One region of the Micromonospora sp. NBC_00860 genome, then DNA from elsewhere that is predicted to be linked to it. Evidence: riboswitches for the same ligand, from Rfam matches in the RefSeq annotation. Region 1 holds a riboswitch; each other region holds the start of a gene.
The links. A riboswitch is a leader RNA that binds a small molecule or an ion and turns the genes downstream of it on or off. The one in region 1 is predicted to bind cyclic di-AMP.
Positions count from the first base shown of each region.

Region 1 (10,221 bases):
ATCGACAGGTACGCCCGCGCCGGGGTGCAGATCCCTGCGGAGAAGTTCGTGGTGGTGGGTCGCCCACAGGTCGAGTCGATCGAGGTGGGCTCCGAGCCCACGCGCGGGTTGGCGCACCCGACGGTGCTGTACACCCCGACCTGGACGGGGCACCACGCCGACGCCGACTACTGCTCGCTGCCGGTGGCCGAGGGCCTGCTGCGCCGACTGGTGGAGCGCGGCGCGACGGTGATCCTGCGGGCCCACCCGTACACCGCGCAGAACCCGGCATCGGCCCGCCAGTTGGGCCGCCTGACCGAGCTGCTCGTCGCCGACCGGGCCCGCACCGGCCGCCAGCACGTGGTCGGCGCGGCAGCCCGGGAGCTGAGCCTGACCGAGTGCGTCAACTCCGCCGACGCGCTGGTCTCCGACGTGTCCGGCGTGATCTCCGACTTCCTCTACTCCGGCAAGCCGTACGCGGTCACCGACATGGGCGACGAGGGCGACCGGTTCGTGGAGCGGTTCCCGCTGGCCGGATCGGGTTACGTGCTGCGCCGGGACATGTCCAACGTGGACGAGGTGCTGACCGCGCTGTTGGACACCGACCCGCTGGCCGAGGCCCGCTGGGCCACCCGCCGCCGCTACCTGGGTGACTTCCCGGCCGAGTCGTACGCCGAGGCGTTCCTGACCGCCGCCCGCCGGGAGCTGACGCCCGCCGAGACACTGACCGCCTCCGCACCGGCGTAGCCGCTCAGCGGTAGGGGTCGAGCAGCGCCAGCACCGCCGCCGGGTCCTCCACGTGCGCGTTGTGCCCGAGGCCGGGCAGCGTGGCGACCGGTACGCCGTACTCCTTGAGTTGTTCGTCGGTGACCATCGGGTCGTTCTCCCCGCGCGCCAGCACCACCGGTACGTCGGTCGCCGCCAGCAGCGCGGCCAGGTCGGGCTCGCCGACGGCGAAGGCGGTCGGGTCCATGGCGAGGCGCCACCGGCCGTCGACCTGGCGCAGCCCGGCGTCCACCACCGGGTGGTCCGGCGAGACCAGGCCGGCCAGCCCGGCGACGCGCAGGTAGCGGCGAGCCGCCTCGGTGCGGCTGGCGAACCAGCTCACCGGTCGGGCGGCGACCTCGGCGGCGCGGGTCAGCTCGGCGGGTGACCAGAGCGCCTTGATGCCCAGCCCGACCACCGCGTCCACCGGCGTTCCGGCGTCGCGGGCGGCCAGCGCCAGGCCGACCACGCCACCCAGCGAGTGCCCGAGCACGACCAGCCGGTCGTCGGGGGCGAGGGCCTGCGCGATCTGTTGGGCGAAGCCCGCGAAGGAGTACGACGGCAGCGGCGGCGCCCAGCCGTGTCCGGCGAGGTCCGGTGCAAGCCACCGCCCGGGCCAGTGCTGCTCGAGGTACGGCGCCCAGGGCAACCACACGTCCCCGGTCGCCCCCATGCCGTGCAGCAGCAGCAGGACCGGCCTACGGCCGGCGTGACCACCCGATTTCTCCACCACGGCCGCAGTCTCCCACGGTTCACGGCCCGGTACGAGAGCCGTCGATGGCGTTACCCGGGCCCGCGCGGACAAAGGCCGCGGGCGCCGGCTCCTTGTGGGAGACGGCGCCCGCGGCGGTCAGCGTGCCCGGGTCAGGCGGAGTAGCCCCGGCTGGTGATCCAGTTGGCCAGGTCGATCGTGGTGATCCAGTACGACGGGTCGGCCGGGTTCGCCGAGTCGGCGATCCGCACGGTGCGACCGTTGTCCTTGTAGCCCACGACGGCGATGTAGTGCCCGCCGCCGTAGGAGTGCCAGCCACCGTCGGTGTCGGTGGCGTCCCCGACGACGTTGGCCACCACGCCACGGCCGTCGGTGATGGCCTTCACCACGTCGGCCTGGAGCCGGTCCATCTGTGCCGGGCTGGGCGAGCCGGGGAACATCCGGGTCCGGTACGGGGAGCCCTTCACCTCGGCGTTCAGCACCCGGGTGGTGTCCTCGGCCGAGTTGGTGCCCATCTCGGTGGTGCCCAGCTCGGCGCCGAGCTCCTCCTGGGTGCGGTCGATGCCGGCGGCGCTGAGCGCGTTGCGGGTGGCCGCCGGGCCGCAGTTGTAGTAGGTGTTCTGCGCCTCGTAGTCGTAGTCCAGCACCTTGGTCGCGGGCGGCTTCGGCCGCTCCGGCTTCCGGGTCAGGTCCGGGTTGCTGCTGGCCTTTGCGGCGGGTGACGCGGTGCTGGTGGCCGGGGCGGCAGTGGTCGGCGCGGTTCCGGCCGAGGGGGACGCGTCCCGGGCCTCGCCACGGGAGGCGGCGACGTCGCTGCGCATCTCGGCGACAGTGGTCGCGGTGCGCTGGCCGGCCGGGGCGTCGTCGGCCGTGGTGAGCAGGGCGCCGGTGGTGGTGGCGATGGCGAGGGCCGCGGCGGAGGCGGCGACGATCTGGTACGGGCGCTCGGTGACGAGGCGACGGAGCTGACGCTTCACTGTGTGCTTCACGGGTTCCTCCACGGATCGGGGGGAGAGCGGCACACCGGGGCCGGACCGGTATCCGGGCAGGCGCCAGCGCGCGGATCGTGGTCCGCGGATGGTGAACCGCTCAGGGGAACGCCCGGCGCGGCCGGGCGGGAAAGGCGATGACCCGGGGGTCAGCTCACCGTCACTGGACGAGTGAGCGGGTGCACCGCCGCGCCGTGGAGGCGAGGGAACAACCGAGGGGTGGAAAGGTGCTGCACGAGGATGGGACTCCTTCCGACACCGCCTACCGGGTTAGCTGACGGATTCGGGCGGGAAGATCGCCCTACCGCGGGCCGTGGCTCGCGGATTCACCCCGGACTTACTGGTGGGTCCCCGGTTCGTTGATCACGATTAAGCGGGTCGGTGCGGCGTCGCGTCTTGCGATCGGTTACCGCACCGGACGGGACGACACTACTGGCCGCTTCACGCCCTGCCAAGCCAGGTTCACCTGCGTAAACCTCAATTGGCGCGACAATTTCTGCGCGTATTGCCGATGATGTGACTCGATGGGACAACCGGTTACGGTGACGCCTGCGGTCGACAACCGGACAGGCCGCGAAGAAGGCGACCATAATCGCGGGAACAATGCCGCCGATCGCGCCGACCGTCCGATTCCGCTATTGGGTGACCGGCCTCACATCACGGATCGGGCTCAACTCACCCGGGCCGGGCGCCACCGTGCCACGACGGCGGGTCGTATCGCATCGGCCACCGACCGGCGAGCGGGCACCGGGGTCGGACGCAGCCGGGCCGCCGCCGCGTACGCCTCCTCGGCGAGGGTACGGGCCGACTCGGCGGCCAACTCCGCGTCGCGCCAGGCGGCCCGCTCACGGCCGGCGGCCACCTGGTAGTCGGCCAGCCGCGCGTCCCGGACCACCCGGCTGATCAGCACCTCCTGCTCGACAGGGTGTCGCCGGGGATCCCAGCCACGCCGGTGCCCGAACACGTCGCTGAGCTGGGCCATGGTCAGGTCGCCCCGCCAGTACGCCGCCATCGCCGCGCGGTGCAGATAGCGTTCCCGGGCGGCGTACTCGGCGGGGGTGTGCGGGGTCTGCGGGGTGGGCAACACCCCGGCCCCGGCGAAGCGACGCGCTGCGGTGTCCGCCTCGTCGTACCCGGTCCAGGCCCGCTCCAATTGCTCCTGAGCGGTCAGCCAGGCGGCGCGTCGGCGCCGGGCGGTGGTGGCCGCGCCCGCCGCGGCGACGGCCACCTCCTCGGCGTACCGGCGCACGTCGACGGCCTCGGCGGCGGCCATCTCCCGGACGGTCGGCCCGGCCGGGGGCGGATCGTCAGCGGGCCGCTCCCGTTCGGGGCGGGCGGCCAGGACGGTGAGGAGGCCCAGGGTCAGCAGGAACAGCGTCGACCAGATGGCGGCGGCCTGCGGCACCTCGGTCACGAACTGGTAGAAGACGACGGTCTCCATGGTCGGCACCTCGGGGAGAGAGCAGTGCGATGGGGAGCCGCATCGACCAGCGGGCCAGTGTGGGCCACGGGTCGGCGGGTCAGGGAGCGGTGGGTCGACGGGGCGCGGTGACGGGACGGTCGTCCCGGTGGCTCAGCGCCCGGGTGGGGCCCGGGAAGCCCGACCGCTCGCAGCGTCGACGAGGGGCAGCCGGTCGGACCCGGCCGCGCGGACCGGCAGCACGCGGGCCGCGATGGTGCCCTGGTCGCCGGGGAGCGCCACCGGCGTGTCGACCGACGATGTCGGGACCGACTCCTCGGCGGCCTCCGGCGGTATCGCCTGGCGCGCCGCACCGTGCGCCCCGACCTGCCGGCAGGAGGCCGCCAGCGGCCCGGCGGCGACGGAGGCCAGCACCGCATTCGACGTCGGCACCGGGCTGGGCGTTGATCCGGCGGCCGTGGCCGGGCCTGCGCCGAGCGCCAGGGCCGCGACGACGGCGAGGCTGGTCAGCACCCGCGTCGCCCAGCGCGCCACCCACCACAGCGGACAGGTGAACGCGACCGGAAGCACGGCACCAGGCTACCGTCGTGCCGACCCGGGCGCACTGGCCACGGGCGTGTCGGATCACGCCGCGCCGACCCCGCTGACCAGGGTGGACGCTGTCAGCGCAGGTCGACGTACGTTGATCGACCGCCGGCCTGACCGACCTCGTCGGCAGCCCCGCCGGCCTCGCCGCGGGCGCTGCTCACGGGGTCTCGGGCGTCGTCGCCGCCGGCGGTGCGCTGTCGGGGGACGGGCGCCGGACGGGCCGCGCGGCGGGGCGCGAGCCGGCGCATCATCGGGGTCTCGACGAAGCGGTGCAGCAGGCCGGCGAGGATCAGGTTCGCCACCAGGAAGCCGAGCACCACGGCCGGGCCACGCCAACCCTCGAAGCCGATCCCCCAGGTTCCGCTCCAGCGCAGCACGCTCGTCATCACCAGCACGTGCACCAGGTAGAAGGCGAACGAGACCTCACCGAGCCAGACCAGCGGCCGGGACCGCCACGGCGAGCGCCGACCCCGCACGTCCGCGTCCGCGGCGGCGGTGATCACCAACAGGTACGCGACAGCGAGCAGCGTGGTCCACAGCTCGGCACGGATCCACTGCGCGGCCGTCACCCAGGTGACCAGGAAGATTCCGCTGGCCACGGTCAGACCGGGACCGCGCCACAGCCCTCGGCGCATCAACTCGGCCGCCACCGCGCCCAACCAGAACTCCAGCGACCGCACCGGCGGGAAGATCTGGGTGAACCACCACCGACTCACCTCCGGCACCAACTCCTGCGCCGGCCAGAGCGCGAGGATCAGCAGCGGCAGCGCGACGATCAACGCCCAGAGCAGCTTCGGTCGGGCCCGGCGCAGCAACGGCAGCGCCAGCGGCAGACAGAGGTAGAAGAAGAACTCGCAGGAGAGCGACCAGCTGACGGTGTTGATGCTGTAGAACCAGCCCGGCCGGGGATCCCACGCCTGCAACAGCAGCAGATTCTCCAGTGCGGCCGCCGGTAGGACCGGGTCGGCGAACCACCAGGCGACCACCAGCGTCGCCGCCCACAGCACCAGGTGGTTGGGGTAGATCTTGGCGATCCGGCGCCGCCAGAAGGTACGCCGGGAGTCGCCCTCGCGGGCCGACCAGACCAGCACGAAACCGCTGAGGATGAAGAAGAACTGCACCCCGGAGAGGCCGAGGGTGAACAGCGCGTCGATCACGGCCTTGTAGTCCGGCTCGGCGATGATCCGCATCGTGCCGGCGTGGAAGCCGAAGACCAGCAGGGCGGCGATCCAGCGCAGCCCGGTCAGCGAGGGCAGCCGGGGCAGCGCGGGTGCGGGCCGGACGTCCGACGTCGCGGCGACGCTCGTCATGCCGGGATCCCGGCGCTCGGCAGGGTCACCAGCACTGTCGTAGCCTCCTCGGCGCGGCGTCGGACGGCGCGACGGCGACGCCCGCGACGGCCCGGCAGGGCCGCACCGAGGCACCCTACCGGGTCACTCCCGGGTGAACCGGACGCGTCCCACCCGCCCCACCAGGCCCGCGTTCCCCGGACCGGGGATCGCCCACCGGAGGGCGTTCACCTTCCGCTGGGCGGGAGTTCAGAGATTCCACCATCGGCGGCAACGTCAGGTTCCGGGGCCGGCCACCCGGGTCGTCGAAGGTGGCGGACGTGGTCAATGAGCCGACGCACGCACCGCTGTTGAGCATCGTCGTGCCCGTGTACGGCGTCGAGGCGTACCTGTACCAGTGCCTCGAGTCGATCCGGGCCGACATCCCGGCGGGCGAGTCGGAAGCGGTCGAGCTGATCGCCGTCGACGACGCCTCCCCGGACGGCTGCGGCGACATGCTCCGCTCCTACGCGGTCGGCCGCGACGGCGTCCGCGTCGTGCACCTGAGCAGCAACGTGGGTCTGGGGTTGGCCCGCAACGCCGGGCTCGACGTGGCCACCGGCCGGTACGTCTGGTTCGTCGACAGCGACGACTGGTTGCCGCCGGGCACGATCGCGGCGGTGCTGGACCGGTTGCGCCAGCACCAGCCCGACGTGCTGATGCTCGACCACCTGCGGGTGCACGAGGACGGCCGACGGGAGGTCGACGCGAGCAGCCCGCTGCTGCGCGGAATTCCCGGCGTGACCCGGCTGGCCGACCAGCCGCAGCTGCTACGGGTCCAGCACACCGCCTGGAACAAGGTGGTCCGCCGGGACTTCATGGACGAGCTGGAGCTGCGTTTCTTCCCCGGCTGGTACGAGGACATCCCGTTCAGCCACCCGCTGCTGATCGGCGCCGAGAAGGTCTCCGTGCTGGACCGGGTCTGTTACCTGTACCGCCAGGGCCGGCAGGGCGCGATCACCTCCACCCGCAGCGGCCGGCACTTCGACGCCTTCGCCCAGTACGAGCGGCTGATGGACTGGGTCGCCCGGAAGCACCCGGACGAGCGGTTGCAGGCCGAACTGTTCGAGCTGATGATCAGCCACTACCTGGTGGTGGTGGGCAACGATGGCCGGCTGCACCCACACCTGCGGCGCGACTTCTTCCACCGGGCAGCCGCGCACTACCGTCGGTACCTGCCCACCGGCGGGTACCCGCTGCCCCCGGGCGTGACCGGGCTCAAGCACCGCCTCGTCGGGCGGGGTGACTGGTTGGCGTACTCGGCGCTGCGCCAGGCCCACCGGGTCGCTGGTCGCCTGCGTCGGCCTGGCCCGGCGGTCGGCGCCGACAGCGGTTCGGCCGCCGCCGACGAGGACCCGGGCCGAGCGGCGGGCACCGCGCCGACGCGCGACGGCGGGATGGCGCCGGAACGACGCGACGCGCTGGCCGGTGGCCGGCTGCCGTGATCGACCCCATCACAGAGCACGCCGGGAGCCGGGGCGGCTCCCGGCGCCCCGGTTTTCCAGGTCGTCCGCCCGCCGGGTGGACGACGACAGCACCACCGCACCCCGGTGCGGGCGTACCTGAGCAGAGGTCGGAATGACGGCGACAATCAAGATCGGACCGCACGCGGTCGGTGCCGGGGAGCGACCCTTCGTGGTCGCCGAGATGTCCGGCAACCACAACGGCGATCTGAACCGGGCGCTGGCCATCGTCGACGCGGTGGCCGAGAGTGGCGCGCACGCGCTCAAGCTCCAGACGTACCGGCCGGACACGATCACCATCGACGTCGACACCCCGGCGTTCCGGATCTCCAGCGGGCACGAGCTGTGGGGCGGGGAGAACCTGTACCGCCTCTACGAGCGCGCGCACACCCCGTACGAGTGGCACGCCCCGATCTTCGCGCGGGCCCGCGAGCGCGGCCTGACCGTCTTCTCGTCGCCGTTCGACGCCACTGCCGTGGAGCTGCTGGAGTCACTGGACGCGCCCGCGTACAAGATCGCCTCGTCTGAGCTTGTCGACCTGCCGCTGATCCGGCTGGTGGCCAGCACCGGCAAGCCGATGGTGATCTCCACGGGGATGGCGACGGTCGCCGAGATCGACGCCGCCGTGCGCACCGCCCGGGCCGGTGGCGCGGCGGGCATCGTCCTGCTGGCCTGCACCGCGTCCTACCCGGCGCCGCCGGCCGACAGCAACCTGCGCCGGTTGCCGGTGCTGGCCGGTGCGTTCGACGTGCCGGTGGGGCTCTCCGACCACACGCCCGGCATCGGCGTCGCGGTCGCCTCGGTGGCGCTCGGCGCCTGCTTCATCGAGAAGCACGTGACGCTGGACCGGGCCGACGGTGGCGTGGACTCGGACTTCTCCCTGAACCCGGCGGAGCTGACGGCCCTGGTCGCCGAGTCCGGCCGGGCGTACGCGGCGCTGGGGGGCACCGCGATCGGCCCGACCCCCGCCGAGCGGGAGGGGCTGCGGTTCCGCCGGTCGCTCTTCGTGGTCGAGGACGTGCGGGCCGGCGACCCGGTGACCGCGAACAACGTCCGCTCGATCCGGCCGGCCGGCGGGCTGGCCCCCGTGGAGATCGACCGGGTGTTGGGCCGCACCTTCACCAGCGACGTCCCCCGCGGTACCCCGCTGAGCTGGGACCTGATCTGACGGGCACCCGCCCCGCGATCGTGCAGTTACTGTCCCGACTCAAGGCGCGAAAGCCGCGATTCGGCGTCAGCAAGTGCAAGATCGCGGGGCGGGAGGGTCGGGGCGAAGCCGACGGTGACCACCAGATCGGCCGTGCGCAGGGTCCGCCAGAGCGCGGTGCCGTCCACCGGAGTGCCCAACCCGTGCCAGCGCCACCAGGTCGCGATCGGCACGTCGGCCAGCTTGCAGCAGCACTCGGCCCGGGTCCACCGGGCCCAGAAGTCACCCGGGCCGAAGCGGCGGGCCAACGCCGGGGGCACCGCAGCGTCGGCGCGCTCCGCGTCGATGGCCACCCGCCAACCGGGCGCCGGTGGGCCGTACCAGCCGACGCACCGTCCGTCGTCGAGGTGGCTGCGGGTCACCGCGTCGGCCATCGCGGCCGGTGACCCGATGCGCAGGTGCTGCTCGGCGGCGGCGAGCAACCCCGGCACCGGACGCGGCACGGCGGTCCCGCCGTGCCGCGCTGGTCGCACCGGGAGGGAAACCGGCCGCAGGTCAGATGGCGGCGGCACCGTCCACCACGATGACCTGGCCGTTGATGTTGGTGTGATCCCGCAGCAGCATCCGCACCACCGGGGTGACCTCCACCGGCTCGGTCAGGTGACCGGTCGGGGTGCGGCGCACGATCTGGTCGAGCTGGGTCGGACCGAGCACGGCGGACATCTCCGAGGCGAAGAAGCCGGGCGCGACCGAGTTGACAAGCATCCGGCCGCCCAGTTCGCGGGCGAGCGAACGGGTGGCGGCGTCCATGCCACCCTTGGTGGCCGAGTACGCGACGAGGCCCGGGAATCCGCGCTGCCCGCAGATCGAGGTGATGTTGACGATCCGCCCGCGCAGCCCCTTGGCGAGCATCCGGCGGATCACCAGCCGGGTCAGCTGGAGCGGGGCCGTCAGGTTGGTCTCGATGATCCGGGCGATGTCCTCATTGGCGGTGTGCGCGTGCAGGGAGTCCTGCCCCACGGCGGCGTTGTTGACGATGCCGTCGATCGGGCCGAGGCGCTGCTCCACCTCACGGATGAAGCTCTGCGCGGCGCGTAGGTCGGTGACGTCCACCGAGCCGACGTGCACCCGGTCGGGGTGCTCGGCGGCGAGCTTCTCCAACTCCGGGGTGACGGTGCGGGCGAACGCGGCCACCCGTACACCCGCGTCGAGCAGGTCGGTGACGATGGCCAGGCCCAGGCCGCGCGACCCGCCGGAGACGAGGACCACGGAGCTGGGCGGAACGAGCTGGGTGTCGGCGGGCTCAGACATCGCTCTTCAGGGTCTCCTTGACGGGAATGTCGGTCAGGACGCGAATGCGGCGCGGCACCGCGTGCTCGGGAAGCTGGTCGGCGCACCAGCGGACCAGCGCTGCCTCGTCCGGCACACCGGTGTCGGTGGAGGCCGGGTCGGCGGGGGCGAGGACGACCTCGGCTACCACCATCCGCCCGAGCACCGGGGCGCGGCGGCCGGTCACCCGGGCCCAGGCCACCGCCGGATGCGCGGCCAGCACGCCGCGGACCACACCGGCGGAGACCTTGCTGCCACCGACGTTGATCTCGTCGGAGTCGAGTCGGCCGGTGATCAGCACCCGACCGTCGAGCACCTGCACCCGGTCCCCGGTGCGGATCGGGCCGGCGAGACCGGCCCCGTGGTACGGGGAGGTGACCACCAGCTCGTCGTCGCGGACGGAGAGCGTCGGCCGGCCCGGGGTTACCCGGTCCAGCCAGTCGACCGGGAACCCGGCCCGCCCGTCGTGCACCACAATGGACGCTCCCACCTCGGAGGACG
Region 1 covers NZ_CP108825.1:3,878,772-3,888,992, forward strand. The annotation lists gene OH804_RS17750 (CDP-glycerol glycerophosphotransferase family protein) at 1-726, shown strand, start outside; gene OH804_RS17755 (alpha/beta hydrolase) at 731-1,477, opposite strand; gene OH804_RS17760 (C39 family peptidase) at 1,609-2,457, opposite strand; cyclic di-AMP (ydaO/yuaA leader) riboswitch at 2,690-2,831, opposite strand; gene OH804_RS17765 (hypothetical protein) at 3,116-3,886, opposite strand; gene OH804_RS17770 (hypothetical protein) at 4,019-4,435, opposite strand; gene OH804_RS17775 (acyltransferase family protein) at 4,528-5,763, opposite strand; gene OH804_RS17780 (glycosyltransferase family 2 protein) at 6,063-7,226, shown strand; gene pseI (pseudaminic acid synthase) at 7,360-8,412, shown strand; gene OH804_RS17790 (hypothetical protein) at 8,439-8,894, opposite strand; gene OH804_RS17795 (SDR family NAD(P)-dependent oxidoreductase) at 8,947-9,702, opposite strand; gene OH804_RS17800 (AMP-binding protein) at 9,695-10,221, opposite strand, start outside.

Region 2 (10,221 bases), 2.1 Mb from region 1:
ATCTCGGCATGGAGCATGAGCTTGTTCGTCCTCGGAAGGCCGGGCCCGGGGACAAGATCGCGGTTGTCTCGCCGTCCTTCGCCGCGGCCGGTGCCTTTCCCGAGATCCACGAGCAGGCCATGCGACGGCTTGCCGACCTGACCGGCCTCGTCCCGGTCGAATACCCCACCACCCGCCAGGTGGGTGCCAGCGCGGCAGCGCGGGCGGCGGACATCAACGCCGCCTTCGCGGACCCCCAGGTACGTGGCATTCTCGCCGTCATCGGCGGCGACGACCAGATCACTGTCATCCCCCACCTGGACGCCGACCTGGCCCGAGCCGACCCGAAGCCGTTCCTCGGCACCAGCGACAACACCAACCTGCACCACTGGCTCTGGGGCCTCGGCATCGCCAGCTTCTACGGCGGATCCTCCCAGGTTCACCTCGGCCCCGGGCCTGCCGTCGACGACATCCACGTCCGGTCGCTGCGAGCGGCGCTGCTCACCGGGGAGCGGCTGGAGATCACCGAACCGGGTGAGTCCGAGGACGTCGGCATCGACTGGGCAGACCCGCAGGCGTTGAAGTCCTTTGGAGAGCGCGAACCGACGGAGCCGTGGAGTTGGTACGGGCCGCCCCGCGCGGTCACCGGCCCCACCTGGGGTGGCTGCCTGGAGGTCATCCAGTGGATCCTGACGGCGGGACGCTTCCCGTTTTCCCCGGAGGTCCTGCAGGGTGGGGTTCTGCTCATCGAGACGTCGGAGGAGCTTCTCCCCGCCCGTGAGGTCGGCTGGATCGTCCGATCACTGGGTGAACGCGGTCTCCTCAGCGCCGTCGACGCGGTCCTGGTCGCCCGCCCGCCGGTCTCCGACCACACCCGCCGCCCCCCGGCCGCCGACCGGGAACGGCTACGCCAGCAGCAGCGCGACACGGTCATCGACGTGGTGAGCCGCTACAACCCCGAGGCAGTTATCTGCGTCGGCGTCCCATTCGGCCACACCAGACCGCAGTGGATCCTTCCCCACGGCGGCCCGGTCACCGTCGATGGCGTGGAACGCCGCATCTTCGCCAACTACCGATAGGGGCTCTCCGCCCGCTGGTGTGGGCGACGGCCGCTCGGAGGCGTGTCGTCGGGCAAAAACGGTTGCGGATCCCCTGAGCGGTCGGGATGGTGCTCGGATGCCGATCGGGACCGGGTACCACGACGAACTCGGCGAGTTCTTCGCACAGAACGCCAACACGAGCCCCTACAACGCGTACACCGATCGGCCCGCGATGCTGGCGCTCGCTGGTGACGTCGCCGGTTTGGACATCCTCGATCTCGGTTGCGGTGCCGGCCACTATGCGGCTGAACTGTTGGCGCGGGGCGCCCGGGTGACTGGCATCGACGCCAGCGCCACAATGCTCCGCCATGCGCGCTCACGTGCCGCTCAGGCGCAGTTGCGCCTGCACGACCTGGAGCAGCCACTGGACTTTGCCGCTGACGCGTCCTTCGACGGGGTCGTCTGCGCGCTGGTCATAGGCCATCTGACGAACCGGCGACAGTTACTCGCCGAGATGCGTCGGGTGCTACGTCCCGCCGGCTGGCTCGTCATCTCGACCACTCATCCGACGGCCGACTGGCGATACTTCGGCAGCTCCTACTACGACGAGTCCTGGGTCGACCTGCCGCACGGGCCGGGCGCCCTCCACTTCCAGCGGATGACGCTGGAGACGTTCCTCGGCGAACTCCTGGACGCCGGATTTCTCCTGGAGAAACTCGTCGAGCCACGGCCGTGCCTCGAACTTCGAGAGGTCGACGAAGACGCCTACGCCCGCCTCACCGAACGGCCGTCCTTCCTCGCCGCACGAACGCGGTCCCGAGACTGAGAACGCACCGCACCTATCTGGCTTGGCTGGCGCGGACCGCCTGTGGCGGGTGGTGAATACGGTGGACCGGCAACGACCTTGGTTGCAAACTTCGGGGATGGAACCGACACACACGGCCCTCATCGTGCCGATACCCGAGGCCGAGGAGGCGGTGGGCCGGTTCCGGGCATCGCTCGACCGGGCCGCCGGGTGGGGCGTGCCGGCGCACGTGACAGTCCTCTATCCGTTCCTGCCCCCGCAGCAGATCGATGAGCAGGTCTTGGTGGTGCTGCGCGACACCATTGCCGGGATACCGCAGTTCGACGTCGCACTGACGCATGTCGGCTGGTTCGGTGAAACTGTCGTCTGGCTTGCTCCGCAGCCAGATCGTCCGTTCCGGGAACTCACCACGGCGGTGTGGCAGCAGTTTCCCGAGGCACCCCCGTATGCCGGGGCGCACAGCGACGTGGTGCCGCACCTGACCATCGGTCACGACGCCGCCAAGCCCACTCTGAGCCACGCCGCGGAAACCATCTCCGCACACCTGCCGATCCACACAGCCATCGACAGGGTCCGGCTCATCGCCGGAACGCCGGACGTCAGCCCTTGGCGCACCGTCTGCGAGTTCCCGCTGGGCGCCACACCACAGGCACCGGCCGGTACGGGCTTCGAAGCGGCCACAGCCTGAGGTTGAGGCCTGACTATGCGAACCGCCCTGCGCCACCGCCTCATGGCGTGGGCTAGACGATCACCCGTGCAGGGCGCTCGCTTCCAACGACGTGGTGAGGGAGCTGGTAGTGGATATCGACGCGCTGCTCCCACGCGCACGGACACCGCGGGACTACCTGGACCTCGTTGCGGACCCGCGAATCGATCGGGACGGGCTGCACGCTCTTGCCCGTAGTCCTTGGTCGTTCGTGCGGCTGGCCGTCGCCATGGACATCCGCACAAGCGGGGCGACTCTGACCGAGCTGATTGATGGCGAGTTCGGCCAGTGGGATCGCAACCACCTGCTTCGGCTCGTCGCTCAACACCCAAGGGCGGACCGAGGTGTCCTGCTCAAGGTCCTCCAAGAGACCGAAGTCCTGCTACGTAAGGCCGAGACCAGACCGTATGCCGCAGCGATTGCGCTGGCCGGTCGCCAAGAACTGGAACCTCATGAGGTTCGCCGCTTGTACGGCCTACCGGGTGCGTCGCGACGGATGCGCCGAGGCGTGCAGCGGGCACTCGCGCGACGACCATGAAAGCCGGTCTGGCGGAGGTCGTCAGACTCCTGTTGCCTGCCCCGCCCGCGGCCGGTGTGTGGACCTCGCGGCGTGTTCCGTCCCAGCAGATGCTTGAGATCGGAATCCCGGTACCCGCTTGACGAGATCACGTGGTCCGCTCTCCGGCGCGTGCTTTTCGTTGGTGTTTGCGGATGTTTCGCAGCGTCTTCAGCGCCTTCTTGGCTGCGGTACTCACGTGCCCGCCGGTTCGCACCGTGGCGTGGTCGTCGACGGCGAGGCGCGTCAGTAGCTTCTCGGCTCGTTCGTCGCCGGTGGCGCCGAGCGCTCGTGCTGCCCAGAAGCGCACTTCGGGGTCGTGGTGTGAGGTCGCCTGGATCAGGCGGTCGAAGGTCTTGATTGCCGGGTGCGCCAGCGCGGCCGACAGGTAACCGGCACGCACTGGCCGACGGGGCGACTCCAGCGCGGTCCACAAGTGCTCGATCGCCTCGTCGTCGCCGATGTCGGCCAAGGCGTAGGCGGCAGTTGCTCTGACATGCTCGGCTGGGTCGTCGAGCACGTGCGCGAGAGGCGTGATCGCGGTGGGGGCGCCTATCTCTCCCAGAGCCTCGCAGGCGCTCTGGCGGGCGAGAGCATCTGGGTGGCGAAGTAGGTCGATCAACAGCGGGGCGGCCGTCTGAAGGCGCAGGATGCCGCAGCCGTTCGCCGCCCAACTCTGGCACCCGTACTCCTCGTCGGCAAGCGCAGCGAGGAGCGCTTCGGCCAGCGACTCATCACCGAACAACACGAGGAGATTCAACGCCCGGGAGTAGATCTCGGGGTCGAAGTTGCGGTACCCGATCACGATCTCCCTGAGAACCTGCTTCGCGACCACGTCCCCTCTCTCGGCTCCAGCCAACAGCGCACGCAGTGCCTCCAGCCGAACCTCAGGGTCGGGGTCTGTCAGCTCAGGGAGTCGGTCACGCATGGGAAACAACCTAGATCCGCCAGCCAGCCTGTGTCAGGTAGCCCATGGTCGCCGAGGCGTACCGGCTCCTGCGGGCCGTACTGGTGACGGGGGTCAACGAGGACGAACTGTCGCTGCAACGGCAGGACGTCGAAGGCCCTGACCTGGACTCACGTCCTGATCAGGGCCTTCGCAGTGGAGCGGGTGACGGGAATCGAACCCGCACTGTCAGCTTGGGAAGCTGATGTTCTGCCATTGAACTACACCCGCAAGCGGCACCACTGTACCCGAGTCGTCGAGCCTCTGCACCCAGGTACCCCCGCCGGCCGCAGGTGTCCGCGTACCCCTCCATCCGGGGTTGATCCACTCGGTTTCCTGGAAGTCGGGGCGTCCGAAGCGCCAGAACCCCGCGATATCCCTGAAACCGAGTTGATCACCGCGGGTGCCGGCTCCGATGCGACGGAGCCGGCGCCGGCGGTCTTCCGGTCACGGTCAGGCGGCGGCGGTGCACTGGACGTCACGGCTGAGGCGGGTCGGGCGGGTCTGCGGGACGGTCAGTGGGGCGGCGACCGCCGCCGGGGCGTTTGGGTCGAGCCAGACCCGAACGGCCGGCCGGCCCGGCGGGAGGCCCGGAATGCCCGCGACCTGTTGCTCACGGCGGGTGAGCATCGCCACGTCGACGGTGAACTCGAAGAGCCGCCAGTCGACCTGCGGCTCGGCCCGGGCGCTCTGCGCCAGGAGCGCCACCCGGACCGGATCGGTCACCGGACGGGCGCGCCCCGCCACGTACGCCTCGTCGTCGCTCTCCTCCGCGGGGAACGAGTGCAGCGCGTAACGGCCGTCACGTTCGAGGTCGCGGCGCTTGGGCGAGTCGATGATGAAGCAGAACAGCCCCTCGGCGGTGATGACCGGGGAGACCGGATGGACGCGGGGCCCGCCGTCGGCACGGACCGTGGCCAGATAGCCGAAGCCCGGCCCGTATTGCTGGAGGAGAACGCGGATCCCGTCGGCGAGTCGGGGCTCGTCGGCGGCGAATTCGGACCAGGAAGCCATGTGGGCATTCTATCGAACAAATGTACGAGCAGCGACCTCGACTCGCTGGTCACCGGCACCGAATCCGGCCACTTCCGCCAGCGCGGCTATGGTGGTCCGATGCTGCTCTCCGACCGCGACCTGGTCTCCGAGATCAAGGCCGGCACGCTGGGCCTGGAGCCGTTCGAGCCCACCCTGGTGCAACCGTCCAGCATCGACGTCCGACTCGACCGGCTGTTCCGGGTCTTCAACAACCACCTCTACACCCACATCGATCCCGCCATGCAGCAGGACGACCTGACGTCGGTGGTCGAGGTCCCCGATGGCGAGCCGTTCGTGCTGCACCCGGGGGAGTTCGTGCTCGCCTCGACGCTGGAGGTCATCTCGCTGGGTGACCAGCTCGCCGGCCGACTGGAGGGCAAGAGCTCCCTGGGCCGGCTCGGGCTGCTCACGCACTCCACAGCCGGTTTCATCGACCCGGGCTTCTCCGGTCACGTGACGCTGGAACTCTCGAACGTGGCGAACCTGCCGATCACCCTCTGGCCGGGCATGAAGATCGGGCAGCTCTGCATCTTCCGGCTCTCCTCGCCGGCCGAGCACCCGTACGGCTCGGTGGTCTACGGCTCGCGCTACCAGGGCCAGCGGGGGCCGACGCCCAGCCGCGCCTGGCAGCACTGGCGCACCTGGCCAACCCGCTGAGGCTCCGCTGCTAGAACCAGGACGACGAGGGCCCGCCGCGACGGATCGCGACGGGCCCTCTGGTCACCCTGGGGTCAGCCTGGGCGGCCGTAGCTGTGGATCGGGCCGTCGTCGACCTTCTTCATCTTCACCGGTTGACCGGCCTGGGAGGCGTGCACCACCCAGCCGCCGCCGACGTACATGCCGACGTGGTGGATGTCGCTGTAGTAGAAGACCAGGTCGCCGGGACGCAGGTCGCCCCTGCTGACGTTCTTGGTCACGCGGCTCTGCGCGGCGGCGTTGTGCGGCAGCGACACGCCGGCCTTCGCCCAGGCGGCCAGCATCAGCCCGGAGCAGTCGTACGAGTTCGGACCCTCGGCACCCCAGACGTAGGGCTTGCCGATCTGCGCGCAGGCGAACTTGACAGCGGTGCCCGCGGCGCCGCCGGGGTAGCTACCCGGGCAGGGCGCCGGGCGCAAAGGACCGCCGCCGCCGTTGCCGTACACCTTGAGGCGTAGCTTCTGCAGGCGGTCGATCTCTTCGTTGATCTGCTTCTTCTTCGCCGCCAGCTGGGCCTCGGTGCGGGTCAGCTGGGCCACCATCTCGTCCAGCGGCGCCTTCTGCGCGGCCAGCTGGTCGCGCAGGTCGGCCACCTGGCGTACGTCCTTCTGCTGGTTGTGCGCGAAGCGGTCGAGCATTTCGAGCTGGCCGACCACCTCGCTCGGCGACCGGCTGCCCAGCACCGCGTTGACTGTCGAGACGTTCTCGCCCTTGTAGGCGCGTACGGCCAGCGCGCTGACCTTGTCCATCGCGGCGTCGACCTGGCGCTCCAGCGGGGTGATCCGGGCGGCCAGCGCGTCGGCCTGCTTGCGCTTCGCGGCGAGGTCGGTGCGGGTGGCGTTGTGCCGTTCGATGATCGGTTCGAGCTTGTTCCAGTCGGCGTCGATCTGGCGCTCGATCTCGGCGACGGACGGGTCAGCGTGGGCCGCCGTGGCACTGCCGGTCAGAACGACGGCGACGCCGGCCAGCGCGGCGAGTGCGGTGGTGAAGCGGGACCAGCGTGGGCGCGGCACGATCGACGGCGGGCCGGCTGATGCCGACCGCTCGGACGACGGCCGCGGGGCATGGAGTGCCACCGGGGTTCCGTACTCCTTCTTCCTGACCGCCTACCGGGTTAGCTGACGGGTTCGGGCGGGAAGTCGGCGCCCTACCGCAGTGGTTGCGGATTCACCCCGAGGGACCTGGGTCCCCGGTTCGCTCGGAAACGACTCGGCGGTGTCGGTCCGTTACCGCCCGGGCTGGGCGGAGCTGCTGTCGGGCCGACAAATGACCAGAGTAGAGACGCCTGTTACCGATCCGCAACCCGTGCGGCCGTGACACTCCGTACCGATTGGACGAGGTCACCGACCGTGTGTGAAGAATTCTTTCCGCAGGCTTCGATAGATGGAAAGGTATTGACGCAACCTCCCGGACGGCGCGATGGTGACCTGACCTCACTCCGCGAGAATCTAGGGGGTTCGATGCACCATCCAACCCTGTCGACCGGCTGGCGTGCACTGCTCGCCGCCACCGTGGTCGCCGCCGCGACCACTGTGCCACTCTCCGTCGGCCCGGCCGCCGCCGCGCCCACCACCGACCGCCAGCAGCAGTACGCCGCCGCAGCCAGCGAGTACGGCGTGCCGGCCGTCGTGCTGCTCGGCGTCTCCTACCTGGAGTCGCGCTGGGACACCAACGCCGGCACACCGAGCACCAGTGGCGGCTACGGCCCGATGCACCTGACCGACGCCCGGCACGTGGCCGCCCTACCCGGGCGCGGTCACCACGACGCCGGTGCCGAGGACCCACGCGGTGACGACTCCCGACCCGCCCGGGTGCCCGTGCCCCGGCCGGTCGAGGCGCCCGCCCCGTCCACCGCCGCGTTGCAGACCGTGGACGCCGCCGCCGCGCTGACCGGCGCCGCCCCCGAGGCACTGCGCACCGACGTGGGCCTCAACATCCGTGGCGGGGCCGCGCTGCTGGGCGCGTACCAGAGGGATCTGGGCGCGCCGGTCGGCGCCGGCACCGACCCGGCGGCCTGGTACGGCGCGGTGGCCCGCTACTCGGGCGCGGACAGCGCCGACGCCGCGGCGGCCTTCGCCGACGAGGTCTTCACCACCATCGGCGCGGGCCAGTCCCGGGTGACCGACGACGGCCAGCGGGTCAGCCTGCCGGCCCGCGCGGTACGGCCCGAACGTTCCTGGTTGGACCGGCTGGGCCTGCGCCGGCTGGCCCGCCCGGACGGGGTGGAGTGCCCGCACACCATCTCCTGCGAGTGGATCCCGGCACCCTACGAGGCGTTCGGTGACGGGGACTACGGCAACCACGACCTCTCCGACCGGCCCGCGCGGCAGAAGATCGAGTACATCGTCATCCACGACACCGAGGCGAGTTGGGCGACGACCCTGCAACTCGTCCAGGATCCGACCTACGTGAGCTGGCACTATTCGCTGCGCTCGGTCGACGGGCACATCGCCCAGCACGTGAAGACCAAGGACGTCGGCTGGCACGCCGGCAACTGGTACGTCAACGCGAAGTCGATCGGGCTGGAACACGAGGGCTTCGCGGCGCAGGGCACCTGGTACACCGAGGCGATGTACCGGACCTCGGCGAAGCTGGTCCGGCACCTGGCGCTGCGGCTGGGCATCCCACTGGACCGCCAGCACATCATCGGCCACGACAACGTGCCCGGCACCATCGCCTCGACAGTGCGGGGAATGCACTGGGATCCGGGCCCGTACTGGGACTGGACGCACTACTTCGACCTGCTGCACGCGCCTCGACTGGACACCGGCACCCCGGCCACCGGGCTGGTCCGGATCGACCCGGACTACGCCACCAACCAGCCGGCGTTCGTCGGATGCGTCACCGCGGGCGTCCCCTGCGCACCGCGCGGCTCCTCGGCGGTGGTGTTGCGCAGCGCACCGTCCCTGGACGCGCCGCTGGTCAACGACATCGCGCTCCGCCCGGACGGCACACCGAACACGATGTCCGTGTCCGACCACGGGGCCCGGGCATCCGCCGGGCAGACGTACGCGTTGGCCGGGCGGCAGGGCGACTGGACGGCGATCTGGTACCTCGGGCAGCGGGCCTGGTTCCACAACCCGGCGTCCGCACCGACCGCCAGCTGGACCGTCGGCGTGGTGGCCACGCCGAAGCCCGGCCGAACCACCATTCCGGTCTACGGACGCGCCTACCCGGAACAGGCGGCGTACCCGGACGGGGTGCCCTACCAGACGATCTCGCCGCTTCAGTACACCCTGGCCGCCGGGCAGCGGTACGCCGTCGGCGCGGTACTGGCCGGCGAGTACTACCGGGCCAGCACGTTCGACGGCTCGTCACCCGGCGACTGGACGGTGATCCGCGGCAAGAACCGTTACGCGCAGATCCAGTTCGGCCACCGGATCATGTACGTCGACCTCGCCGACGTGCAGCTGTTGCCGTCCCCGGTGGGCGCGCCCCGCTGACAACCACGACGGCCCCCGGTCGGTGACCGGGGGCCGTCGTGTCGCGCGAGGTGGATCAGCCGGGTCTACGGAACCCGGCGACAGGCATGGTGTTGATGCTGGACACCTGCACCGGCTTGCCGGCACGTGGCGCGTGCACCATCTGGTTGTTGCCCAGATACAGCCCGACATGACTCAGGCCGGAGAAGAAGAAGACCAGGTCACCGGGGCGGGCATCGCCCCGCGAGATGGCCTTGCCCTCGTTCCACTGGTCACCGGTGTGGTGGGTGAGGTAGATCCCGGCCGCCTTGTAGGCGTACTGGGTCAGCCCCGAGCAGTCGAACGAGTTCGGGCCGGTGGCACCCCAGACGTACGGCTTGCCGACCTTGCCGCAGGCGGTCTTGATCGCGGTGCGGGCCGCCGCGCTGACCACTCCATTGATGGTCGGGCAGGCCGCGGTCACCACGGTGGTCTTCGGCATCGACGCCTCGAGCTTCTTGATCTCGCCGTCGATCTGCTTCTTCTTCGCCGCCAGGTCGTTCTGCTGCTTGGTCTGGGTGACGATCAGCGCGTCCAGCTTCTGCTTCTCGCCGTCGTACTTGGCCCGCACTGCCAGCACACCCTCGACCTCCTTGCGCTCCTGCGAAGCGAGCCGGTCGAGGATGGTGAGCTGCTCGGTGAGCGTGTCCGGCTTGGCACTGACCAGCAGCGCGCCGATGTCGTGCGACGGGCCGGAGATGTAGTAGCGGGAGGCGAGGTCGCCCACCCGGTTGAGCGCCAGCTCGCTCTGCAGCGCCAGCGGCTCGATCTTCTTCTGCAGGTTCGCCGACTTCTGTCGGTTGACCTTCAGCTGCGCCCGGACCTTGTTGTACTGCTCGATGGTGGGCTCCAACTGCTCCCACTTCTTGTCGATCTGCGCCTCGATCTCGTCGACCGAGGGCGCGGCGTGTGCCGGCGCGGTCAGAAGACCGGCACCGACCGCCGCAGCGGCGACCAGGACCAGCACCCGGTGCGCGGCGCGACGCAGACCACCAGA
Region 2 covers NZ_CP108825.1:6,005,276-6,015,496, forward strand. The annotation lists gene OH804_RS27690 (S66 peptidase family protein) at 9-1,058, shown strand; gene OH804_RS27695 (class I SAM-dependent methyltransferase) at 1,156-1,845, shown strand; gene OH804_RS27700 (2'-5' RNA ligase family protein) at 1,907-2,512, shown strand; gene OH804_RS27705 (hypothetical protein) at 2,622-3,068, shown strand; gene OH804_RS27710 (HEAT repeat domain-containing protein) at 3,196-4,014, opposite strand; tRNA gene OH804_RS27715 (tRNA-Gly) at 4,190-4,263, opposite strand; gene OH804_RS27720 (pyridoxamine 5'-phosphate oxidase family protein) at 4,486-5,046, opposite strand; gene dcd (dCTP deaminase) at 5,047-5,724, shown strand; gene OH804_RS27730 (C40 family peptidase) at 5,799-6,839, opposite strand; cyclic di-AMP (ydaO/yuaA leader) riboswitch at 6,853-6,988, opposite strand; gene OH804_RS27735 (N-acetylmuramoyl-L-alanine amidase) at 7,224-9,206, shown strand; gene OH804_RS27740 (C40 family peptidase) at 9,262-10,221, opposite strand, start outside.
Region 2: another riboswitch for cyclic di-AMP. It lies ahead of OH804_RS27730 (C40 family peptidase); the one in region 1 lies ahead of OH804_RS17760 (C39 family peptidase).

Region 3 (10,221 bases), 1.6 Mb from region 1:
GGACACCTGCACACCTCGGACGCCACCGAGCAGGGGCACGGACACGGCCACGGCCACGGGCACCACCCGCCCGACGAGGCAGCGGTCACCCTCGCGGACATCACCGCGGGCCTGGACAGCGCCACCTGGGAGATCGTCACCGCCGAGGAGCAGCGCCGCACGATGCCGGGCCGGGAGGCCCCGCTGTACGACGTGGTCGTACGCGCCGGGCGACGCCAGTGAGCACAGCGCTGCCGACCGCCTGGCGGCCCGACGGTCGGCAGCGGCGGTCACACCTCGGGTTCGACGGCCGGGCAGTTGGCGCCCCGGGCGGGCACCACCTGGTCGATCAGGTAGGAGTCGACGGCTCGTTGCACGCACGGGCTGCTGCTGTAGCTGCCGTGCCCCCACCCCTGGTAGGTGAGCATCGCGCCGTGCCGGCCCAACTGTCGCGCCACGTTGCGCGCCCAGTCGTAGCCCGTGGCCGGGTCGTGCACTGTGGCGGCGAGCAGCAGCGGCACGTCGGTGCGGACCCGTAGCCGATGCTGCGGGTTGGCCACCGGCGTCGGGGTGCCCAGGCAGGTGACCAGCGCGAACAGCGCCGGCGGGTAGCGCAGGTCCGGCGCGAGCCGGGCCGCCCGGCGCAGGTGTCCGGCGTACTCACTGTAGTCGCGGACCGGCAGGCTCCAGTCCTGACAGAAGACAGCGAAGGGGTACGGAGCCACGGCCTCGTCCGCCAGCGCGCGGGCGCTCGGCGTGGTGGTGGTGCTCTCCAGTCGGACGATCCACTCGGCCAGCCCCGGCCACCGCCACGTGTCGTAGAGCTTCTTGTGGGCGAGGCGGCTCAGCTCGAACGGGGCGAGCGCGGCCCCGGCCTGGTCCGGGTCGGTCAGCAAGCCACGCTCGGCCCGGGCGTGCAGCCCGGCCCAGATCGCCCGGAAGTCCCGACCGTGCAGGACGCAGTCGGCCGAGCGGGCGCACCAGGCCAGGAACTCGTCGAACGCACCCTCCGCGGTGACGGCCTGGCTGTCGAGGAAGGCGCGGGTGTCGACGCTGTGGTCCATCGTGGCCTCCAGGACCATGGCCCGGACCCGGTCGGGGTACAGCTCGGCGTACCGCTGCCCGAGCAGGGTGCCGTACGAGCTGCCGTGGAAGGTCAGCTGCCGTTCGCCGAGCGCGACGCGGACCGCGTCCAGGTCGCGGGCGGCGCTTGTGGTGTCGACGTGGTCGTAGAGAGACCCGGTGCGGGCCCGGCAGTCGGCGCGCAGCAGCGCGTTGTCGGCCAGGACGGCATCGAACTGGGCCTGGTCGGCGATCAGCTGCGGTTGCCGGGCGAGCAGGTCCCGGGCACAGACCACCGGGTGGCTGTCGCCGGTGCCGCGGGGGTCGAAGCTGACGATGTCGAACCGGGCACGCAGGTCGTCGCTGAACCGGGAGCTGCCGTTCACGACCCGGTCGACACCGCTGTCGCCCGGCCCGCCGGGGCCGAAGATCAGCGTGCCTTCCCGGGTGGCCGGCTTGGCGACCCGGCGGGCCAGCGACAGGTCGAAGCGCTCACCCCGGGGTTGGTTCCAGTCCACCGGCAGCGACAGGGTGCCGCACTCGGCGCTGTTGTCGGTGGCGCAGGGCCGCCAGTCGATAGTCGGGGCGGGCTGTGGTCGGGCGGCGGCCGGGCTCGCCGGGGTCAGGCCGGCGGCCGTGAGGGCCAGGGCGACCGCCCAGCCGACTGCGGATTTGCGTACGCGCAGCATGAGGTGCTGTCCTCTCCTCGAAGGAGCGTTGCGGTGAAACTCGCCCGCTGGGCGAGGTGACGCTGCTTCCACCCGGGCCGTCGAGTAGCCGCTCGACGGCCCGGGGCCTCTCGTCCGCCCTGTCAGTCGACCTCGCGCAGGACGCGTTCGAGCGTGGTCATCCGGGTCTCCATCCCGCCCAGCCGGCCATCCATCGCCGCGAGCAGTCGGGCGTTCTCCGCCTGGGCCTGAGCTGCCGTCTCGGCGAGCCGGCGGTAGTCGTCCGCCCGGTCCGCCTCGTACCGGGCCCGCCGGGTCTTGGCGAGCTGCACGACTGTCACAGTGACCACGCTGATCAGGAAGCCGAAGATGCCGATCGCGCCGACCACCTCGGTCCAGTCGTGCTCGCTCATCGCTGTGCTCCCGGCTGCTCGCCCGAGTCGGGCACTGTCAGCGTCTCGACCGCCGCCGCGATGACCGCGGGGGTGAGTGTGAGCACGAACGGCTCCACCTCGTAGTAGTTCATGGCCTTCCCGTCCTCCGACAACTCCAGGCGGGCGGTGACCAGCCCGGCCGCCGCCAGCTTCCGTAGGTGGACCTGCAACAGCGCCCGGCTGATGCCCAGTTGCCGGGCCAGCCCGCTGACGTACGCACGCTCGCGGGCCAACGCGGCGACGACCCGCAGCCGGTGCGGGTTGGCCAGGGTGGCCAGCACCCGGACCAGGTCGTCGCCGGTCGGCGGTGGAGCGGTGCTCATAACCAGCCCTTGCACATGCCAAGAGAAGTTAGCAGGTGCCGGCGTGCGGCGGTGTGGGACGGAAGCGGAATCAGGGGGATCTCAGGGTCGGCGCAGGAGGCCGGACACACAGCACGCCGGGCCGGTGATGATCACCGGCCCGGCGTGCGGGTTACGTCGTACGTCAGCTCTTGAAGGCGTCCTTGATCTTCTCGCCCGCCTGCTTGAGCTTGGCGGTGGACTGGTCAGCGCGACCCTCCGCCTCCAGCTGCTCGTTGTCGGTGGCCCGACCGGCGCCTTCCTTCAGCTTGCCGGTCGCGTCCTCGGTGGCGTTGTTGATCTTATCGTCGAATCCCATTGCCAACCTCCATTGCGAGCGTCGCTACAACAACAGAGGTACCCCCGCCGTCACCGGCCCAACCATTACCGTCGTCACAGATCGGCAGCGGCCGGGCGAAAGCGACGCAGGCGCAGGCTGTTGGCCACCACGAAGACCGAGGACAGCGCCATCGTGGCGCCCGCGATCATCGGGTTGAGCAGGCCGGCGGCGGCCAACGGCAGGGCCGCCACGTTGTAGCCGAACGCCCAGAACAGGTTGCCCCGGATGATGCCGAGGGTGCGACGGGACAACCGGATGGCGTCCACCGCGGCGTCCAGGTCGCCCCGGACGAGGGTGAGGTCGGCCGCCTCGATCGCCACGTCGGTGCCGGTGCCCATGGCCAGCCCCAGGTCGGCCTGGGCCAGTGCCGGCGCGTCGTTGACCCCGTCACCGACCATCGCCACCGACCGTCCCTCGGCCTGGAGCCGCTTGATCACGTCGACCTTCCCGGCCGGCAGCACCTCGGCGATCACCTCGTCCACGCCCACCTCGGCGGCGACCGCGCGCGCCACTGTGGTGTTGTCCCCGGTCAGCAGGACCGGGGTCAGCCCCAGCCCACGCAGCCGCGCCACCGCCGCCCGGCTGGTCGGCCGGACCACGTCGGCGACCGCGAGCACGCCCCGGGCCCGCCCGTCCCAAGCGGCGACGATCGCCGTACGGCCGGCGGCCTCCGCGTCACGCACGGCCCACTCGACCTCCGGCGGTACGTCGAACTCGCGCTCGCGCAGCAGCCGGACCCGGCCGACCAGCACGGCCTGGCCGTCGACAGTGCCGGTCACGCCCAGCCCTTCGAGGTTGCCGAAGGCGGTCACCGGGGGCAGCGCGCCCGCCTCGGTGGCAGCGGCGGCGATCGCACGGGCGATCGGGTGCTCGGAGGCGGCCTCCACCGCCCCGGTGAGCCGGAGCAGTTCGGCCCGGTCCACACCGCTGGCCGGCACCACGTCCACCAGTGTCATTCGGCCGGTCGTCACGGTGCCGGTCTTGTCGAGCACCACGGTGTCCACCCGGCGGGTCGACTCCAGCACCTCCGGGCCCTTGATCAGCACGCCGAGCTGGGCGCCCCGACCGGTGCCGACCAGCAGCGCGGTCGGGGTGGCCAGGCCGAGCGCGCACGGACAGGCGATGATCAGCACGGCCACGGCCGCGGTGAACGCGGCGGTCGGGCCGGCCCCGGTGCCGAGCCACCAGCCGAGCGTGCCGACGGCGAGGGTGATGACGATCGGCACGAAGACCCCGGAGATCCGGTCCGCCAGCCGCTGCACGGCCGCCTTGCCGCTCTGTGCCTGCTCGACCAGGTCGGCCATCCTGGCGAGCTGGGTGTCCGCGCCGACCCGGGTGGCGGTGACGATCAGCCGTCCGCCCGCGTTGATCGTGGCGCCGACCACGCCGTCGCCGGGGGCGACCTCGACCGGCACCGACTCGCCGGTGAGCATGCTGGCGTCGACAGCGGAGGTGCCCTCGTCGACCACGCCGTCGGTGGCGATCTTCTCGCCGGGGCGGACCACGAACCGGTCACCGACGACGAGCCGGTCCACCGGGATCAGCGTCTCCACGCCGTCACGCAGCACCGCCACGTCCTTGGCGCCGAGGTCGAGCAGGGCACGCAGGGCGGCACCGGCGGTCCGCTTGGACCGGGCCTCGAAGTAGCGACCGGCCAGGATGAACACTGTGACCCCGGCGGCCGCCTCCAGGTAGATGTTGCCGGCGCCGTCGGTCCGGGTGATGTCGAAGCGGAACGGGTGCGTCATCCCGGGCATCCCCGCGTCACCGAGGAAGAGCGCCCAGAGCGACCAGCCGAACGCGGCAAGGGTGCCGAGCGACACCAGCGTGTCCATGGTGGCGGCGCCGTGCCGCAGGTTGGTCCAGGCGGCCCGGTGGAACGGCAGCCCACCCCAGACCACCACCGGGGCGGCCAGGGTCAGCGACAGCCACTGCCAGTAGTCGAACTGCCAGGCCGGGACCATGGCGAGCAGGACCACCGGCACGCTCAGGGCCACCGAGACCCAGAGCCGGGTACGCGGCCCCTGCAACGGGTCCACCGGGGGTTCCGCGCTGGGCGGGGCCGGCAGCGCCGCCGTGTAACCGGTCTTCTGCACTGTCACGATCAGGTCGTCCGGGGTGACGCCGTCGGCGTACCGGACTGTCGCCTTCTCGGTGGCGTAGTTGACTGTGGCGCTCACCCCGTCCATCCGGTTGAGCTTCTTCTCGATCCGGGCGGCGCACGCGGCGCAGGTCATCCCGCCGATCGCCAGTTCGATCCGGTTCGGCGCCTCGGGCAGCGGTCTGCTGGTGGTGGTCATCGTCTGGTCCCGTCAGTCGTGTCCGTGCCCGGGGGTGCCGTGGTCGGCCCCGCCGGTCGGTGCGGGCCCGCTCGGCGTGGGGGCTTCTCCGGTCGGGGCAGCACCGGCGACCACTGTGAACTCGGCGGTGTGCACCCGCCCCCCGTGCTGGAAGTCGAGGTAGATCCGGTAGCTGCCGGCCGAGGGCACCTCGGCGAGGAAGGTGACGGCCGGACCGGGCCGGGTGCGCCCGTCGCCGGGAGTGCCGTCCGGGTGCACGTGCAGGTACGCCAGATCGCCCCGGCGCAACGCCACCAGGTGCCCGTACGCGCCCAGGTAGGGCTCCAGGTCGGTGACCGGCTGCCCGTCCCGGCTGACGGTCAGGGTCAGCGACGACGTGCGGCCGGGCTGCGGCGTACCGGCCAGGGTGACCGTGTAGCCGTCGACTGTGGTGCTGGTCGCCGGGGCCGGCAACGGTCGTTCGGTCAGCTCGCCGGGGACTGTCACGTCCACGCCGAGGGTCAGCGGCTCACCCCCGGTCGGGGTGAAGTCGGCGAACGCCCGCCACTGCCCGGGGCCGGTCAGCGGCGTGTCGACCCGCCAGGTGCCGTCCGCTGTCAACTCGGGGTGCACGTGGCGGAAGCCGGAGAGGTCCCGTCGGGCGACGATCAGGTGCATCTGCTTGTCGTGCGCCACCTCGTACCGGGTGACCGGGCGGCCGTCCGGGCCGGCGATCCGGAAGGCGAACTCGCCGGCCGGGGCGTCGAGCGGTTCGAGGGTGTAGCCCTGGTCGGAGACGAGCAGGCCGCCAGGAAGCCGGGCGGCTGTCTCGTCGTGCTCGCCCGTCGCATGGGCGGCGTCGCCGTCGTGCCGGCTCTCGGCGGCCGGGGCGGGGTCGACGACCCGGCCGATCCCGTAGGTCGCGCCGAAGACCGCCGCCAGGCCGACGGCGAACCCGGCCAGTCTCGTCACGGTGCGCATGCCGGCCCTCCGATCACGCGTCGACGAGGTCGTAGCCGGCCTCGTCGACGGCGGCCCGGACGACAGCGGTGTCCAGCGGCTCGTCGCTGCTCACCGTGACCCGGCCGGCCGCGAGGTCGACCTGGACGTCCCGCACACCCGCGATGGCGCTGACCTCGGCGCTCACCGCGCTGACGCAGTGCCCGCAGGTCATGCCCTGCACCTGGTACGTCGTGTTGACCATTGGATCGTCTCCTCTTGCGGTACCGGTACCCGGTGGGGGTATCTCATCGGGACACGACCGTACCATACCCCCTGGGGGTAGGCTATCCTGGTCGGCATGACCGCACCCACCCCGATCCGCGGATACACCGCCAGCAAGGACCAGCTGCTCGCGCGGCTCCGCCGCGTCGAGGGGCAGGTCCGGGGCATCGAGAAGATGGTCGACGACGACCGCTACTGCATCGACGTGCTCACCCAGATCTCCGCGATCCAGGCCGCCCTCGACAAGGTGGCCCTGGGGCTGCTCGACGGGCACGCCCGGCACTGCATGCACGAGGGCGCCGCCGAGGGTCGAGCCGACGAGATGGCCACCGAGATGATGGCGGCGGTCGGTCGGCTCATGAAGCGCGGCTGACCGCCGGGGCCGCCACGCGGGCGGTTCGGGCACCCGACACTCCGCCACGACCTGCGACGCCCAGGTTGGCTGGCTAGCATCTCCCACGATGGCCCTCCGCATGCCGCCGTACAGCCGGGCACCCTCGCCGCCACGACGTGGCGTCGTCCCCGGTCGACCGGGCCGAGCACTGACCCTCCGTGATCAAGTGGTCATCAGGCAGCGATCCGTCCCGCCGTCCGCCGCGTTTCCACAGCAACGGTGAACCGTCCGGACCGCTGACCCGTATCCCGCACCGGATCGTTGGGAGTCTCACCTTGGCCGCCGACCACACTCACAGTGCGCCGTCCGCCCCACCACGGGTGCGACGGATCCTCGTCATGACGGTGGTCCCCCTCTTCGTCGCCACAGTGCTCGCCGCGGCGCTGCTCTGGCCGCGCGGCGGGTCACCGCAGACCGATGGTGGTGCGGACGTGCCGCGCTACCCCGGCACTGTCACCCGGGTGGTGAGCGAGCCGTGCCCGCCGACCCCGTCGGTTCCCGAGGGCACACCGAGGGTCGGCGACGGACGGTGCGGCACCGTCGACGTCCGGGTGGACGACGGGCCGACCGCCGGCAAACAGGTACGGACACCGGTGCCCGACGGGCCCGGCGCACCCCGGGTCGAGGTCGGCGACGAGGTCATCCTGGTCGAGCTGGCCGACCCCACCGACCCGACCACCAGCAACTGGAACATCGCCGAGCACCAACGCGGCACCCCGATGGTGTGGCTGGCGGTGGTCTTCGCGGCCGCGATCGTCGCGTTCGGTCGATGGCGAGGCCTGGCCGCGCTCGCCGGGCTGGCCGCCAGCTTCGCCATCCTGCTCACCTTCGTGCTGCCGGGCATCGGCGCCGGCCGGTCACCACTGCTGGTGGCGGTGGTGGGCGCGGCCCTGATCATGTTCGTGGTGCTCTATCTGACGCACGGCGTCACCGCACAGACGTCGGTCGCGGTGCTCGGCACCCTGGGCAGTCTGGTGCTGACCGGCGTGCTCGCCACCATCGCCACGGCAGCGACCCACCTCACCGGTTTCGGCAGTGAAGACGCCACCACCCTGTCGATGTTCCAGGGCGACGTGGACCTGCACGGCCTGCTGCTCGCGGGGATCATCATCGGGTCGCTCGGGGTGCTCGACGACGTCACTGTCACCCAGGCGGCCACCGTCACCGAGCTGGCGAACGCCAACCCCGGGCTGACCCGGTTGCAGCTGTACCGGGCGGCCACCCGGGTCGGCCGCGCGCACATCGCCTCCACTGTCAACACCATCGTGCTGGCGTACGCGGGCGCGTCGCTACCCCTGCTGCTCCTGCTCACCGCCGACGCACGGCCGATCGGGCAGATCCTCACCAGTGAGTTCCTCGCGCAGGAGATCGTCCGCAGCGCGGTCGCCACCCTCGGTCTGATCGCCGCCGTACCGCTGACCACCGGGCTGGCCGCCGTGGTGACCGCCGCCGGACGCAGCGATGCCCCACCGTCCACCGACGCTCCCTCGCCCCGGCCCCAGCCGGACCGCACGGAGGCACTTGCCGCACTCAGCTCACCGCGGACGACCGGCTCCGACGAGCCGGACCGGACGCGGACCACACCCCCATCTGAGGCCACCGACCGGTGGCCGGAGTCGAACAGGAGCACGGATACGGCATGGTGACACTCCTCAGCGTGACCAGATCGGGCATCCACCCTGAGAACCACGTCACTGGTCACTCAACGCTATGGCGAAATGACGCTTTTGGTCGGCATCCAGGCGTAGCTCACCCGGTCGACTCTCGGGTAACCTCGCTGCCGGTTACCGATGAAGGCGCGAAGCGGCGCCTGCGGTGCCACCGCCCAATCGCCAGCCGGCGAGCCGGGGACCCAGGTATCTGGGGTGAATCCGCGTCAGCGGTAGGGGCCGCTTCCGCCCCGAACCCGTCAGCTAACCCGGTCGGCGGTCGACGGAAGGGAACATTGTGACGGCACCCCTACGCCGCTGGTTGACACCCGTGGTGGCCGTGATCGCCGCACTGACAGTGCTCGCCGGGCCGCTCCCGGCACACGCCGCCCCGACGAACCCCACACCGTCCGGGCACGAGGAGGACGGCGAGCCCAAGCTGCTCAACGACGTCATCGAGCAGGCCAACCGCGACTACTCCGCCGCCAAGTCCAAGCTGGACAAGTCCAAGAAGCGGCAGAGCGAGCTGGCGGCAGAGGTCAACCGGGCCAAGGCCGACCTCGACGCGTTGGCCCCGCAGGTCGGGCAGATCGCCGCCCAGGCGTACCGGACCGGCCGGATCGGCGCGGTCGCCATGCTGCTGGAGAGCGACGCTCCCGACTCGTTCGTCCAGCGCGCCGGGATGCTCGACGAGATCAACATGGTCAACGAGAAGAAGCTCTCCGAGGTCAACGAGGTGAAGGCCCGCGCCGAGCAGGCCAAACTGGCCCTCGACACCGAGGTCCGCGAGCAGCAGAAGCAGACCGCCCTGATGGCGAAGCGCAAGAGCGAGGCCGACAAGGCGCTCTCCCTCGTCGGCGGCAAGGGTTTCACCGGCGGCCTGGTGGATGCCACCTCCAAGGTCGCGAAGATCGGCCCGGGTCGCACGGCCGACGGTGACTGGAAGCCCCAGTCGTGCAGCGAGAACGACCCCACCACGTCCGGCTGCGTCACGCCGCGCACGCTGCACGCGTACAAGGAGGTCAAGGCGGCCGGCTTCAACCGGTTCGTCGGCTGCTACCGCCCCGGCGGGCCGTGGGAGCACCCGAAGGGCCGCGCCTGCGACTGGTCGCTACAGAAGAGCGGGTTCTCCCCGTGGCACAACAACGACACCCGGACGTACGGCAACAACGTCGCCGCGTTCCTCATCCGTAACGCCGACCGGCTCGGCATCTACTACGTGATCTGGAACCGGCAGATCTGGTTCCCGGCCACCGGCTGGAGTTCGTACAGCGGGCCGTCGAACCACACCGACCACGTCCACATGTCGTTGCTCTGACCCGCACGATCCCCGTCGAGGGCCGTTCCGCGTGACGCGGAGCGGCCCTCGACGCGTCAGACGGTGGCGGGCGCGGTCGCGTCGGTCGACCCGGCCGGGCTGTCCAGCGTCGCGAAGCCGGCCGGCATGGCGGCCACCGGGCGCACCGCTCCGGCGGCCAGCCGGTAGGACACCCCCACCACCGCGCATCGCCCCCGCGCCACCTCGTCGGCCAGCACCGGGGACTGCCCGAGCAACGTCTCGACGGTCTGGGCGATGTGGATGTCGACGATGCCGTCGATGTCGTCCACGCCCTCGGCCTGGGCCCGGCGCAGGCTGGGCAGCACGGCGTCGACCACCGCGCGCAGATGGCCACTGGGTGCGGTACCCGTCGCGACGGACTCCCGGGCCGCCTGCACCGCACCGCACGAGTCGTGGCCGAGCACCACCACAAGCGGAGTGCCGAGCACTGTCACCGCGTACTCGACGCTGCCGAGCACCTCGGGACCGGCGGTGTGCCCGGCCGTGCGAACAACGAACAGGTCGCCCAGCCC
Region 3 covers NZ_CP108825.1:5,528,255-5,538,475, forward strand. The annotation lists gene OH804_RS25390 (bifunctional 2-polyprenyl-6-hydroxyphenol methylase/3-demethylubiquinol 3-O-methyltransferase UbiG) at 1-222, shown strand, start outside; gene OH804_RS25395 (alpha/beta hydrolase) at 270-1,730, opposite strand; gene OH804_RS25400 (hypothetical protein) at 1,853-2,122, opposite strand; gene OH804_RS25405 (ArsR family transcriptional regulator) at 2,119-2,466, opposite strand; gene OH804_RS25410 (CsbD family protein) at 2,630-2,803, opposite strand; gene OH804_RS25415 (heavy metal translocating P-type ATPase) at 2,878-5,124, opposite strand; gene OH804_RS25420 (hypothetical protein) at 5,137-6,084, opposite strand; gene OH804_RS25425 (heavy-metal-associated domain-containing protein) at 6,098-6,307, opposite strand; gene OH804_RS25430 (metal-sensitive transcriptional regulator) at 6,404-6,700, shown strand; gene OH804_RS25435 (YibE/F family protein) at 6,997-8,367, shown strand; cyclic di-AMP (ydaO/yuaA leader) riboswitch at 8,534-8,664, shown strand; gene OH804_RS25440 (hypothetical protein) at 8,669-9,688, shown strand; gene OH804_RS25445 (carbonic anhydrase) at 9,745-10,221, opposite strand, start outside.
Region 3: another riboswitch for cyclic di-AMP. It lies ahead of OH804_RS25440 (hypothetical protein); the one in region 1 lies ahead of OH804_RS17760 (C39 family peptidase).